2 regions of the Pseudarthrobacter sp. HLT1-3 genome follow, and region 1 is predicted to be linked to the other one. Evidence: riboswitches for the same ligand, from Rfam matches in the RefSeq annotation. Region 1 holds a riboswitch; the other holds the start of a gene.
The links. Region 1 has a riboswitch for thiamine pyrophosphate ahead of AC50X9_RS00180 (ECF transporter S component). Riboswitches for the same ligand answer to the same signal wherever they lie in the genome.

Region 1 (3,180 bases):
CGGCACCTGAACAACCTCATGCTGCTGGTGGCGGTGTCCCTGATCGGGTTCGTCGGCTCCGTCACGGTGGCCCGCTTCGTTGCCGACCGGCGGGAGAAAAAGGCGTGAATCCTGAAGCATTCTCCGGCGACGCCGTGATCGACGCGGTTTCGGCGGTCTTCCTGGTGGTCGGCGCCCTGATGTCCCTCGCCGCGGCGGTGGGGCTGCTCCGCTTTCCGGATCTGATGACCCGGATGCACGCGGCCACCAAGCCGCAGGTGCTGGGGCTGTTCCTGCTGCTCTTCGCGCTGGGCCTGCAGCTGCGCACCTGGTGGGTCTGGCCGGTGCTGGTGGTGGCCTGGATCTTCCAGCTCCTGACCGTGCCGGTGTCGGCCCATATGGTGGGCCGGGCCGGGTACCGCACCAAGCACCTGCACCCGGAACTGCTCAGCACCGATGAACTGGAAGCGGTGGTGCAGCAGGCAGCGGGCACCCGCGGTTTCACCGACGACGACGGCGGCGAGGTCACCGAAAGGCGGTAATGGCCGCAGGCGGTGAAAGCTGGACGCAGATGGCTAGACGATGTCCTGAGACTTGGCGAAACGCGTGATCGCCCGCTGGGTGCCGCGGTTGGCGAGGACCTGGATGATGGCGCTGACGGAGGCCGAGATCAGCGCGAAGGTCAGGGCTGAGCGCAGCGTGGTGGGCACGTCGTCGTCGTGGCCCTTGGGCGGCTTGTTGCCCGTGGATTTCTCCCAGACCGTGTCAACAAGCTTGGTGCCGACAAAGCCGGCGAGCAGGCTGATGCCGGTGCCGAGCAGTTTGATCATGATATTCATATTTCGGGGCTCCTAGCGGGAGAAAACAGGGCTTCCCCTAGCCTAACGGTCCTGGACCGGCGGTCCAGCTTCGCCTAGTCTCACGGGGTTCCGGCGCGGCCAAGGATTTCCGAGAGGGCTTCCACCGCCAGCTCATGGTCGGCCTTCTGCGGCAGCCCCGAAACCGTGACGGTGGCGACCATCCCTGTCCCGCGCACGTAAATGGGGAAGGCGCCGCCGTGCGCGGCGAACTCCGACTGGTCGAACCAGGCGTTGTCCTCGATCCGCCGGCCGTCTGCCCGGGCCCGAAGGCCCACCAGCAGCGACGGGACCTCATAGCGCGCGGCGGTGCGCTGTTTCGCCCTGATCCAGCGGTCGTTGTCCGGGGTGGCGCCTTCCAGGGCCGCGTGGAAGAGCACTTGCTCCCCCTTGGTGATGTCGACGGCAATCGGGTGCGAACGCTGCCGGCCGAGTTCCACCAGGCGGAGTCCCAAATCCAGGGCGTCGTCCTTGCTGAACGACTGGAACTGCAATTCGTCCATTTCGGCCAGGATGCGGCCGATCAGCGCCGCGAGGGATCCGGGCGGTTGCTCGTCGGGCGAGTCCGGGTCGAAATCGGGGGAAGACACTGCTGAGTCGGTCACGTGTTTTAGCTCCCGGGGGTTTAGCCGCCGCGCAGGCGGCGTCGGTGGTCCCATTGCCTTGCCGACTCTACCAAGCACTGCGTTCCGGGTCACCGGCGCCGCGGCCACGGGATTATGACGCTGACCCGGAAAAGCAACGCCCGACAGGTGTAAACTGGGCCACGCCCATAAGGGCGACATTAAATACGACAGGGGAGCGCCGCCGTCGGGAATCACCGGAGAAATCCGGGGACACCACAGGTGGGCGCTGAGAGTGCGGACAGCCGCAGACCCTCGAACCTGATCCGGTTAGTACCGGCGCAAGGGAGTCGAGATCTCAGAGTGCCCGGAGCGGCGGCGGAAGCTGCGGACCCGGGGCACTCTCCCCTCCTGTTCCTCAGGAGGACGACATGACTGATACATCTGCCCCGCAGACGCTCACCCGCCGCAGCTACCACTGGCGTGTGGTGGACATTGTGGTGGCCGCGTTGATCGCGGTGGCCGGCGGCGTGATCTTCTGGGCCTGGTCCCAGGGCGCCAACCTCATCTCCGCCCCCGTGAACGCGTTCTACCCGCCGCTGAGCGGGCTCTACGCCGGCGGCTGGATGATCCCGGCGGTGCTGGGCATGCTCATTATCCGCAAGCCGGGCGCCGCGCTGTTCTGCGAAACCGTGGCCGCAACCGGAGAGCTGATCATGGGCTCGCAGTACGGCACCACGGTGCTGCTTTCCGGCCTTCTGCAGGGCCTCGGCGCCGAACTGGTGTTCGCCGCGTTTGTGTACAAGAAGTTCAACCTGCCGGTGTCCCTGCTGGCCGGGGCCGGTGCGGGACTGTTCTGCGGGCTCAATGATGCGTTCCTGCCCTGGGGCTGGAACATCGCGTACGCCGGCGGCGACAAGCTGGCCTACATCATCTTCACGGCCATCTCCGGCGCCGTGATCGCCGGCGGGCTGTCCTGGCTCGCCACCCGGGGCCTGGCCAGGACCGGCGTGCTGGGTTCGTTCGCCTCGCGCAAGGCGGCCAAGGAGGCCGTTTTCTCCTGATGCCCGGGGACAATGCAGTACGCCCGGCCGGGGTCACCGCGCGGGGCTGGGGCTGGCGGCACGCCGGCAGGTCCAGGCCCGCCGTCAGCTCCCTGGACCTCGACATCCGGCCCGGCGAGCGGGTCCTGTTGCTGGGGCCCTCCGGCGCCGGTAAGTCCACGCTGCTCCATGCCCTGGCCGGGGTGCTGGGCGACAGCTCCGCCGGTGACGCTCACCGTACCGGTGACCTGGCCGCTGGCCGCGCGGCGGCGGACGCCGAGGACGCGGACGAGACCGGCAGCCTGCTGATCGACGGCGCCGCGCCCCGGGCCCAGCGCGGCCGGGCCGGACTGATGCAGCAGGACCCGGAGACCCAGGTGGTGCTCTCGCGCCTGGGCGACGACGTGGCCTTCGGCGCCGAAAACCTGGCCGTGCCCCCGGCCGACATCTGGCGGCGGGTGGCCGAGGCCCTGGACGACGTCGGGCTGGGCCGGCTGCCGCTGGACCATCCGACGTCGGCGCTCTCCGGAGGCCAGAAGCAGCGGCTGGCGCTCGCCGGCATTCTGGCGATGCGCCCCGGCTTGATCCTGCTCGACGAACCCACGGCCAACCTGGACCCGGCCGGCGTCCTGGAAGTCCGCGACGCCGTCGGCCGCTGCGTGGCCAAGACCGGGGCCACCCTGGTGGTGGTGGAGCACAGGGTCTCCGTTTGGAAGGACCTGGTGGACCGGATCGTGG
Region 2 (3,180 bases), on a different contig from region 1:
CGGAGCCAGAAGAGCTGTTCGGCCTCCGTGGGTGCGATGGCGGCGGCCCGGGCCAGGACCCGGGAATAGCCGTTCAGGTACAGGGCGTCCTGGCTGAGGTAGTAGGCAAATTCCCGCTCCGGCAGCGACCCGTCGGCCAGGCCCCTGATGAAGTCCAGCCCGTGGATCGCGGCCAGGTCGGCGGTGGCGGCGTCCCGGAGCACGGCGGTGAATTCACCCTGGGCCGGTACCCGGCCGGTGCTGGAATGATTTTCGGTCTGCTGCTGGACGTGATGGAAGTGGTGCACCGGGCCGTTGCCGGTGCCGACGTCGAGCCGGTCCGAGGTGCGCAGCGCCTCCCGGAGCCAGGGCTTGACCTCCCGGAGCGCAGCCTCCCAGTCCCCGGTCCCGGCCTGCCCGATGATTCTGGCCTGCACCGTGGCGATCGCCGAGGACAGCGAGCAGCCGGTCCCGTGGCTGTTGCGGGTGGGCACCCGCTCCCCCGGCACCACGATCAGGTCCTGGGCCAGGAGCCCGCCGGTGTTGACCAGCGCGTCCGGGCAGCCGCCGCCGTCGAGCTGGCCGGAGGGATCTCCGGTCCCGCCGCCGGGCCGGCCGCCGTCGAGGTGGCCGCCCTTCACCAGGACGGTGGTGCCGGTCTGGGCGGCGAGCCGCTTGCCCTGCTCCAGCGCCCCGGCCCAGTCCCCGGCGACCGCTTCCCGGAGCAGGATCGCGAGCTCGGCCAGGTTGGGCGTGATCAGGTCCGTGAAGGGCAACAGCGCGTGCAGGGCCGCCTCCGCGGACTCCTGCAGCAGCCGGTCGCCGCTCGTCGCCACCATCACAGGATCCAGGACCACGACGCCGGGGCGGGTCGTCGCCAGCCAGCCGCGGACGGCGTCGATCACGGCGGCATCCCCGAGCATCCCGATCTTGACGGCGTCGATGCTGATGTCCTGGCTGAGGGCGTCGAGCTGGGCGGTCAGGAAGTCCGCCGGCGGGACGTGCACGGCGCTGACGCCGCGGGTGTTCTGCGCGGTCAGGGCGGTGATCGCCGCCATGCCGTAGCCGCCGTGCGCCGCAATGCTTTTGAGGTCGGCCTGGATGCCTGCGCCGCCGGAGGGGTCGGAGCCGGCGATCGCCAGCACCCTCGGGATCCGGGATACGGGCACGGCAGGGGCGGGCGGAAGAAACGATGGGGCGGCGGTCATAAAAGACATCCCTTCGCCGGTGCTAACCGGACAGGTTCAACGGGTTTGGATCTCAGCCGGCTCGATGCGGCACCCCGTGTCAGGATCCAGCCTAGCCGGATCCATTAACGAAGCCGCGGGCACGGCCCGAACCTGGCGTATTGCTACGCGGTCCGGACCGCACCCGCGGCCTGGTTGAACTGTTCTGCTGTTAGAGCTCGGACGCCGGAACGCCGACACCGAGGATGATCGGCTCGCTCGCGGCAGGCTTGGCGGCCGGCAGTGCTGCCGGGACCTTGGCCTCGTGCACCGAGACGGGCGCGGCCTGCGGGGTTTCCCTCCGCTGTTCCACCGAAGTCTCGTTGGCTGCACCCTGGGCGCGGCTGGCGCTCCGGTTGCGGCGGCCGCGGCGGGCGCGCGAGGTGCCGCCCGCGGTGTCTGCCTCGGTCTGGGAACCCGGCGCCTGGGCGCGTCCCGGGCCGGTTCCGCCGGTGCGCGCCGGAGCTGCCGCTGCGGTCCGGGCAGCCGGGGCTGCCGCCGCCGCCGGTTCCGGGGCTGCTGCGGTGGCGGCCGCTTCCGGGGCTGCCTCGGCTTCACCCAGGTGGGCGAAGGCCTCCGTCAGCAAGTCCAGGGTGAGTGCGGGCGCACTTGCCTGGTCGGCGTGTTCGACGAAGGGCAGGGCGACCTGCTCACCGCCGAACGTCAGCACGGCGGCGGGGCGGCCGGCTGCCTCCTCCGACGCGGCGAGCTCGACCACTGCATCGACTGCGGCCTGGCGGGACTGGGCGTCGGCAGCGGTGGCTGTCTCGCCGTCGTGCAGGTGCGCGGCGTGCGCCGCTGCGGCGATGTTCGCCAGCGCGGCGCGGGTTGCCTCGGCCTTGGCGTGGCGTTCGGCCTCGGTGGGCTCCGGGTGGACTGCTGCCGGGACGGACTGCTCGTCCGTGCCCTGGCCGCTCCTGCCGCGGCGGCGGCTCTTGCGTTCGGTGCGTGCGGCGGGCTGGTGCTCGGTCCGCGGTACGTGGTGCTCTGCGGCCACCACGTTGGCGCGGCGGTGCTCCACGGGCTCGTCGTGGGTGACGATGCCGCGGCCGGCGCAGGTTTCGCACTGCTCGCCGAAGACTTCCAGCAGTCCGGTGCCCATCCGCTTGCGCGTCATCTGCACGAGGCCCAGTGAGGTCACCTCGGCGACCTGGTGCTTGGTCCGGTCCCGGCCCAGGCACTCGACCATGCGGCGCAACACAAGGTCGCGGTTGGATTCGAGCACCATGTCGATGAAGTCGATGACGATGATGCCGCCGATGTCGCGGAGCCGGAGCTGCCGGACGACTTCCTCGGCTGCTTCGAGGTTGTTCTTGGTGACGGTTTCCTCAAGGTTTCCGCCGCTGCCGGTGAACTTGCCGGTGTTGACGTCCACCACGGTCATGGCTTCGGTGCGGTCGATCACGAGCGAGCCGCCGGAGGGCAGGAAGACCTTGCGGTCCAGGGCCTTGTGGATCTGCTCGTCGATCCGCCAGGCCGCGAAGATGTCCGTGTCCTTGGTCCACTTCTCCAGCCGGCCGACGAGGTCGGGCGCCACGTAGGTGACGTAGGCCTCGATGGTGTCCCAAGCCTCCTCGCCGGAGACGATCAGCTTGGAGAAGTCCTCGTTGAAGACGTCACGGACCACCTTGATGGTCAGATCGGGTTCGCCGTAGAGCAGTTCGGGGGCGAGGATCTTGGTGGAGGTCGACTGGCCTTCGATGCCTTCCCACTGGGCGCGGAGGCGGTTGATGTCGTGCGTGAGCTCTTCCTCGGACGCGCCCTCGGCCGCGGTGCGGACAATGACGCCGGCGTGTTCCGGCAGCCGGTCCTTGAGGATCCGCTTCAGGCGGTTGCGCTCGACGTCGGGCAGCTTGCGGGAAATGCCGGTCATGGACCCGCCGGGAACGTACACGAGGTACCGGCCCGGCAGTGAGATCTGGCTCGTGAGGCGGGCGCCCTTGTGGCCGACCGGGTCCTTGGTGACCTGGACCAG

Region 2: it holds a riboswitch for thiamine pyrophosphate, as region 1 does, so the genes downstream of both, AC50X9_RS13290 (bifunctional hydroxymethylpyrimidine kinase/phosphomethylpyrimidine kinase) here and AC50X9_RS00180 (ECF transporter S component) in region 1, are expected to answer to the same signal.

Annotation. Positions count from the first base shown of each region.
Region 1 covers NZ_JBWZCJ010000001.1:39,816-42,995, forward strand. The annotation lists gene AC50X9_RS00160 (MrpF/PhaF family protein) at 1-108, shown strand, start outside; gene mnhG (monovalent cation/H(+) antiporter subunit G) at 105-521, shown strand; gene AC50X9_RS00170 (DUF4235 domain-containing protein) at 555-818, opposite strand; gene AC50X9_RS00175 (heme-degrading domain-containing protein) at 899-1,441, opposite strand; TPP riboswitch at 1,622-1,765, shown strand; gene AC50X9_RS00180 (ECF transporter S component) at 1,831-2,463, shown strand; gene AC50X9_RS00185 (ABC transporter ATP-binding protein) at 2,463-3,180, shown strand, end outside.
Region 2 covers NZ_JBWZCJ010000014.1:72,842-76,021, reverse strand. The annotation lists gene AC50X9_RS13290 (bifunctional hydroxymethylpyrimidine kinase/phosphomethylpyrimidine kinase) at 1-1,187, opposite strand, end outside; TPP riboswitch at 1,179-1,274, opposite strand; gene AC50X9_RS13285 (Rne/Rng family ribonuclease) at 1,378-3,180, opposite strand, start outside.